2 regions of the Thalassolituus oleivorans MIL-1 genome follow, and region 2 is predicted to be linked to the other one. Evidence: predicted binding sites of a transcription regulator. Region 2 holds the regulator's gene; the other holds the start of a gene.
The links. Region 2 encodes LexA, which represses DNA repair genes until DNA is damaged. Its sites were predicted from a motif close to TACTGTNTANNTANACAGTA; they were not measured.
Positions count from the first base shown of each region.

Region 1 (3,423 bases), 1.9 Mb from region 2:
TAGCCAAGTCGGAGACAGCCAAGAGTTTAATCTTGGAGCCATTCTTAGTGCGTTATGGCTAGCGCTATACTCAGGCGTCGTCATTATTGCGGCCTACATTAAACTATTTTTATTGAATGCTTGGCCTCTACTGCTGCTGATGTGCGTGATTCTATTTGCTAGTTGGATGTTCCAACCTTATTGGCTGCCGTATCTGCATGCTTATATGAGCGCACGTAAAATACAGGCTTACACGCCTAACAATGCGCCTGACGCCCTTTATTTCTATATGTATCACCTACAACGCATGGCGCAAAAGCACACACCAAAACGTCAGTCGTCGGTTGAGATCGAAGATTGGCTATCGGTCGTTGAAAACCAATATGGTCACCTGTCGGCCATGCGTACCTTAGCCCATTGTGTCCATAATACTTTCTATCTTGGTGAATATTCAGATTTAGAACAAATTCAACAAGCGGCTTTGGCAGCAGTCGAAGAATTGAAGAGCTAATTTCTTATTCTGCTACACGGTAACTTGTCTTAATCGCGCTCTTACCTCGCGGGTTTTCATGGGGTAAAGTGCGGCATGTTTTATATTGCCGAGGACATTTTTATGTCTAATACCAACGCGCTGACCCTCTACACCATCAATATGTCGCATTACAGCGAGAAAATTCGTTGGTTATTAGATTACGAAGGTATTCCCTATATTGAACAGGCACTAACGCCTGCTATCCATACTTTACCGATGCTATTAAAAGGTGGTCGAGGTCAGACTACAGTTCCTTTGGTTCAGCGTGGTAGTAAACGCGTTCAAGATAGTCCGCGAATTGTCGATTGGTTGGCACAAGAATATGGGCCATTAAAATCTTTACCAGCAGAATCTCTTGATGAAATCATTGCAATACAGCGACGCTTTGATGCCATAGGCAAGGGTGTTGCGCGTTATTTATATTTGCCAGGATTTGCTCATAAAGCACTAATTTTAGATATTTGGACGCAGTTTGCGACACCTTGGGAGAGCCGCATTGTACGTGCTGGTTATCCGATTATTAAGCCTATGTTTAAGCTAAAGCTTAAAATTAATAAAAAACATGTCGCAATTGCTGAACAGCGTATTGATGCTGAGATTAAGTGGTTGGAAGCACGCATAAAACAAGGTCGTTATCTGGTGGGTGATAGCCTAACCATTGCTGATATTACAGCCGCTTCTTTACTTGCACCGTTAGCCTGCCCAGAAGAACATCCAATTTACGGCACGAGTGAATTCCGCGAAAAAATGGCTGGTGTCGCCAAGTTGTGGGCCGATAGTCCAGCATTACAATGGGTTCGCGATATCTATGCTGCCCATCGTGGTCAAATTTGGCAGGTTATGCCCAACGCAGCATAAGTGCTGTCATTTCATACTCACGGTCGACTCTTTATGGGCAAGGCTAATCTTGCCCATTGAATCCCTAGGTTAGCGCTATATACTGTACGGATATACATATCATCTACAGTAGCATTTTATGCGCCTGATTATTGCCGAGAAACCAAGCTTAGGCCGCGCAATTGCAGCGGTGCTTCCTCAGCCTCACAGTAAAGGCGAAGGCTTTGTGCGCGCTGCCAACGGCGATGTGGTGAGCTGGTGTATAGGCCATCTATTAGAGCAAGCTCAGCCAGAAGCCTATAACCCCCAATATAAACAGTGGCGGTTAGATCACTTACCAATTGTTCCTAATGAATGGCAGCTTGAAGCTAAGGCGCAAACTCGCAAGCAATTAAGCGTATTGCGTAAACTGGTTAAAGAAGCAGATAGCATAGTGCACGCGGGAGACCCAGATCGTGAGGGGCAACTATTAGTAGACGAGGTTATTGCCTTTTTAAAAGTGCCAGCGACAAAACGCTCATCCATGCAGCGTTTATTGGTGAGTGATTTAAATCCCCAAGCGGTCACCCGCGCCTTGCAACAGCTACGTCCTAATAAGGATTTTATTCCGCTGTCTGTATCGGCTTTGGCGCGCTCTCGTGCCGATTGGTTATACGGAATTAATTTAACCCGAGCTTATACGTTAAAAGGCCAACAGGGCGGTTTGAAAGCGGTGTTGTCAGTCGGTCGCGTGCAGACACCAATTCTAGGTTTAATTGTGCGCCGAGATAATGAAATTGCCGACTTTATTAGCAAGCCATTTTATGAAGTGTTCGCGGCGCTACATTTAAATGCCGAACAGCCGCTGAGTTTTTATGCAAAGTGGCTACCCAGCGAATCTTGCCAAGCGCACCAAGATGATGAGGGCCGTGTACTGAATCCTAAGCTTGCACATAATGTCGCTCAACGTATTCGCCAGCAAGCGGCAAGCGTGACCAGTATTGAGCGAAAATTAAAAAAACAAGCAGCACCCTTGCCGTATAATTTATCGTCGCTGCAAATTGATGCGGCAAAAGCCTTCGGTTTAAGTGCGCAGCAAGTATTAGATAGCTGCCAATCGCTATACGAAAAACATCAGCTAATTACTTACCCGCGTTCCGATTGCCGTTATTTACCGACAGAACATTATGCGCGTCGCAGTGTGGTATTGTCCGCCATTGCTAACAGTGCCAATGAACTGGCTAGTGGAGTAGCACAAGCTGACACGCAATATCGCAGTAAAGCGTGGGACGATAAAAAGGTGGAAGCGCATCATGCGATAATTCCTACCGAAAAATCGTTGGATATTCAGCGTTTATCAAGGTATGAGCAGAAAGTTTACCAATTGATTGCGCGCCAATATGTGATGCAGTTTTATCCTGCGTTCGAATATGCCGATACGCGCATTGAATTAGATATTGCCGGTGGTGTGTTTGTCGCCACCGAGCGAGAAACGATAAAACTCGGTTGGAAACAACTGCTTCCAGCTCGTAAACAGTCGGATCAAAACGCCGATCAAGATCCAAGTCGCCCATCGTTGCCTAAATTAGAAAAGGGGCAAGTCCTGTGGAGTGGCGAACCGGATGTGCAAGAAAAGAATACTCAGCCACCGGCGTATTTTACCGATGCTACTCTGCTGGCGGCAATGACAGGCATTGCTCGTTTTGTTACAGATTCTGAATTGAAAAAAATATTAAAAGAAACCGACGGTCTCGGTACCGAAGCGACGCGCGCCGGAATCATTGAACTGCTTTTTAAACGCCGATTTCTACAGCGTGAAGGAAAAAGTATTCGCGCAACCGATTTAGGTAAAGCGCTGGTAGCGGCCTTGCCCGAAGCCTGTACCTTGCCGGATATGACTGCCCAGTGGGAAAAGCAATTAAATGACATTACCCAAAAGCTATTAAACTACGATCAATTTATGCAACCTCTTGCTCTTCAATTAGACGCATTAATTAACCAAGCCAAGCAGCTAGATATCGGACGTTTTGGTGGCATTTCCATGCCTGCGTTTAAACCAAGAAAAGGCGGCTCTGCAGTAAGAAAGTCGACGGCAC
Region 1 is NC_020888.1:312,119-315,541, forward strand. Features, by position in the region: gene TOL_RS01420 (transglutaminase TgpA family protein) at 1-490, shown strand, start outside; gene TOL_RS01425 (glutathione S-transferase family protein) at 593-1,369, shown strand; gene TOL_RS01430 (DNA topoisomerase III) at 1,488-3,423, shown strand, end outside.
Region 1: TOL_RS01430 (DNA topoisomerase III) is a predicted target of LexA. The motif match lies at 1,450-1,469, and genes of this name have one in related genera.

Region 2 (3,423 bases):
CAGCGTTATGACCAAAAGCACGATCACCAATTACCCGCGAACAATCGCGTTCAATATCCAGTACTGGCGCGTAACTTAAATCGACACCGTGTTGCAGCAACTCTACCGCCATTAACCAACCAAGATCTCGAACATCTTGCAGGGTTTGGTCAGGGTTTTTCAGGTAGTCATTTTCGAAACTCAGCATCGCGGGCAACCTTGTAAAGCCCTCGCGAAAACGCTGCACTCGCCCGCCTTCTTGATCCACACTGATCAATAGATCAGGGCGTATTTCATGTAAGGCTTGGGTTAAGCGCTGCAATTGCTGCGGCGATTGATAATTACGACTAAATAAAATTAAACCGCAAATTTCTGGCTGCATTAAAAAGGTTTTATCATTCGCGGTTAGCTCAAACCCCGCAATATCAGCAACCACACCGATAGCGTTATTTTGAATGATTAAAGGTTGCGACATGGGATAGTCCTAAAACTGTGTGCCTGAATCCAAACGGGGGTACCCGCAGATACACGATCAAATAGATCAACGACATCTTGGTTACGCATACGGATACAACCATGTGACAGCGGCACCCCCATAGGCTCACTATCCGGTGTGCCGTGAATATAGATATAACGACGTGCACTATCGACATTACCAAAGCGATTGCGACCGATTTCTTGCCCTTGTAACCAAAGAATACGAGACAAGATCCAATCTCGATTAGGATAACGCTGAGCAAGCTCAGGCGAATAACGTTCACCTGTGGGACGACGACCAACAAAAACACTGTTAAGCGGCTGTTCAGCGCCAATGCAGGCTCTAATTTTATGCCATCCACGAGGAGTACAATTAGACCCCTCTGCCTCTCCAGCTCCATTCAGCGCTGTCGATACCGGATATTGAATACATAGCCCTGCGCTGGTAAAGCGCAGAAGCTGGTCTTCAATAGATATTTCGATCAGACATTCGTCCGACATGTTCGCTCCAAGAAGCTGACGCTAAAAACAACTACACCGATTTTTTCAGAGCCGGAGCTTTTAGACCAGCCCCTAAGAAAGGTAAGAGTTGATCTACGACTTGCGCCACATTGGTTGGTTCACCTAAATCATGCTCCGCCATGGCAGTTAACGAATCAACGCCCGATAAAGTAAACATGGTAGCGCCCAACATAAAGTGGATTCGCCAAAAGCGATCAGCATCCGATAACTCAGGTGTAGCCGCTGTCACTAAGGCCATATACTGTTGGAACACAGGGCCATATTCAGACTTCAAGAATTTGCGTAAGTGTCCTTGGCCTTGGGTATATGCTAAACCGAGCAGACGCATGAAAATATCCAAACGCTGTGGCCGAGTACCGCCACTGCGCAAGGCAACACCAGATAACAACACCAATAAACCATGCAGCTCAATGCCGTCGTCAGCTTGGCGAGATTTGTAAGCTTCTAATGCTTCAGCAAGGTTTTCAGAAAAAGGCGTTAAAAAGCGCGCGAACACGGCCTGAATTAGCGACTTCTTTGAACCAAAATGATAATTCACAGCCGCCAGATTGACACCGGCTTTGGTCGTGATGTTACGCAGGGAGGTTTCAGCAAACCCCCGCTCTGAGAATAATTCTTCGGCGGCATCCAATATGCACTTCGCCGTATCTTTCTGTGCCATGTCTCTAGCATCCAACTAACGAGTGTTTGAAACATACGTTTAAAACGCTTTATTCGCAAGTAAGAAACCGCCAAATTCCGAGCTAAGAGCACAGTGGACAATGATAAAAATTAGTATTTAGCGGTTTCTGGGGCTTTACAGAGCAAAAAACACTGTATATATTTCCACTTACTGTATGAATTAACAGCTTGGACAAAACATCATGGTTAAGCTCACCGCACGGCAGCAACAGGTTCTGGACTTTATCCGCTCTTCATTAGAGGAGACAGGATTTCCACCGACTCGCGCTGAAATAGCAACAGAGCTAGGTTTTAAGTCGCCCAACGCCGCTGAAGAGCACTTAAAAGCCCTTGCTCGCAAAGGCGCTATCGAAATGATGCCTGGTGCATCACGTGGCTTACGTATCGTCGAAGAAGCGAATCTAGGCCTACCTATCATAGGTCGAGTGGCGGCTGGAGAGCCTATTTTGGCACAAGAGCACATCAACGATTATTGCGAAATCCCACCATCCTTTTTCAAACCTGAAGCCGACTTTTTACTTGAAGTACACGGTGACAGCATGAAAGACATTGGCATCATGAATGGCGACTTCATAGCAGTTCACAAGATGGATACCGCCCGCAATGGCCAAATTATCGTTGCCCGGGTAGGTGAAGAAGTGACCGTTAAGCGTTATCAAAAGAACCGTAATCACGTCACCTTATTCCCAGAAAATGAAGACTATCAACCGATTGAGGTCGACTTAAAAAAAACGGAGTTTGCCGTGGAAGGTCTGTACGTTGGTGTGGTTCGTCGCAGTTAATTGATTAGATAAGTAGTACGTTTGATTAAGGGGATTGTTATGCGCCAGTTAAGCTTTGAAATTGAACAGCCAGCAATGTCTGCGAGTACGAGTATCACACCATCGTTAGGTCGCATGGTTGACCACGCAAAGTTAGGCCACACAAACAGCGGTAGCTTAACGGAGGTAATAGTAAGTGAAGGTGGAGCCATTCAGCCCTTCCAACTTTTACCTATGCTAGCGCACTGCAATGCCCATCAGCGTTGGTTAATGTGGCTCAGTCCAAATCTCAGCATGAACAAGCACTGGCTTAAAAGCGTGGGTCTTAGTGACTCCCCCGTGGTTCACCTGGATAGCAACTGCGAATCGCAACTAACCCTTTGTCAACGCATTCTGCAGGCGAAAACAAGCCATTTGATTATCGAGTGGTGTGGCGATCTTAGTACTGAGGATCGCGCTGAGATTCGCAGTTTAGCGATCAATAGCGGCAGCCATGTTGTATTGACCCGTTCGCTATGAAGTCATAATCAAAACGATTACTGTATGCAAAACATAAAAAAGCCCCATTGGGATGGGGCTTTTTTTTGGGCGTCGTAACCGCAAGCTAAAACTTAAGCAATTAATGCAAGCTACGATGGTGTTCTGGCGCATCGAAATCTTCGCGCTCTACTTCCATGCCAGATAGCTCACCGACCTTACGCACTCCGGCTTCAAGCATTACGCGAGCCACATCCATATGATGGGCCTGTAAACTAGCCTTAGCGTCTTCAGAAAAGTGGATACACACAAGTGCATCACCGTCTTGTTCATCCGCACGGCGCAACGCAATGTCACCGTTCGATAATTCAACTATTTCAAAAAAGCGTGCCATATCCGCCTCTCAAAAGTGGGCGCGGGAGTTTATCACAGCATGCACCTTTAACACTAAGTTAAAGTGGCACGTAACTGTAATCCTTGAACTGTCTATTTAGCTTTCTTGGCGATTCTCGCGTTGAGCATCGAT
Region 2 is NC_020888.1:2,207,523-2,210,945, forward strand. Features, by position in the region: gene nagZ (beta-N-acetylhexosaminidase) at 1-454, opposite strand, end outside; gene TOL_RS10045 (L,D-transpeptidase) at 439-957, opposite strand; gene TOL_RS10050 (TetR/AcrR family transcriptional regulator) at 989-1,639, opposite strand; gene lexA (transcriptional repressor LexA) at 1,842-2,441, shown strand; gene TOL_RS10060 (cell division inhibitor SulA) at 2,481-2,939, shown strand; gene TOL_RS10065 (hypothetical protein) at 3,040-3,291, opposite strand; gene TOL_RS10070 (DUF6586 family protein) at 3,388-3,423, opposite strand, start outside.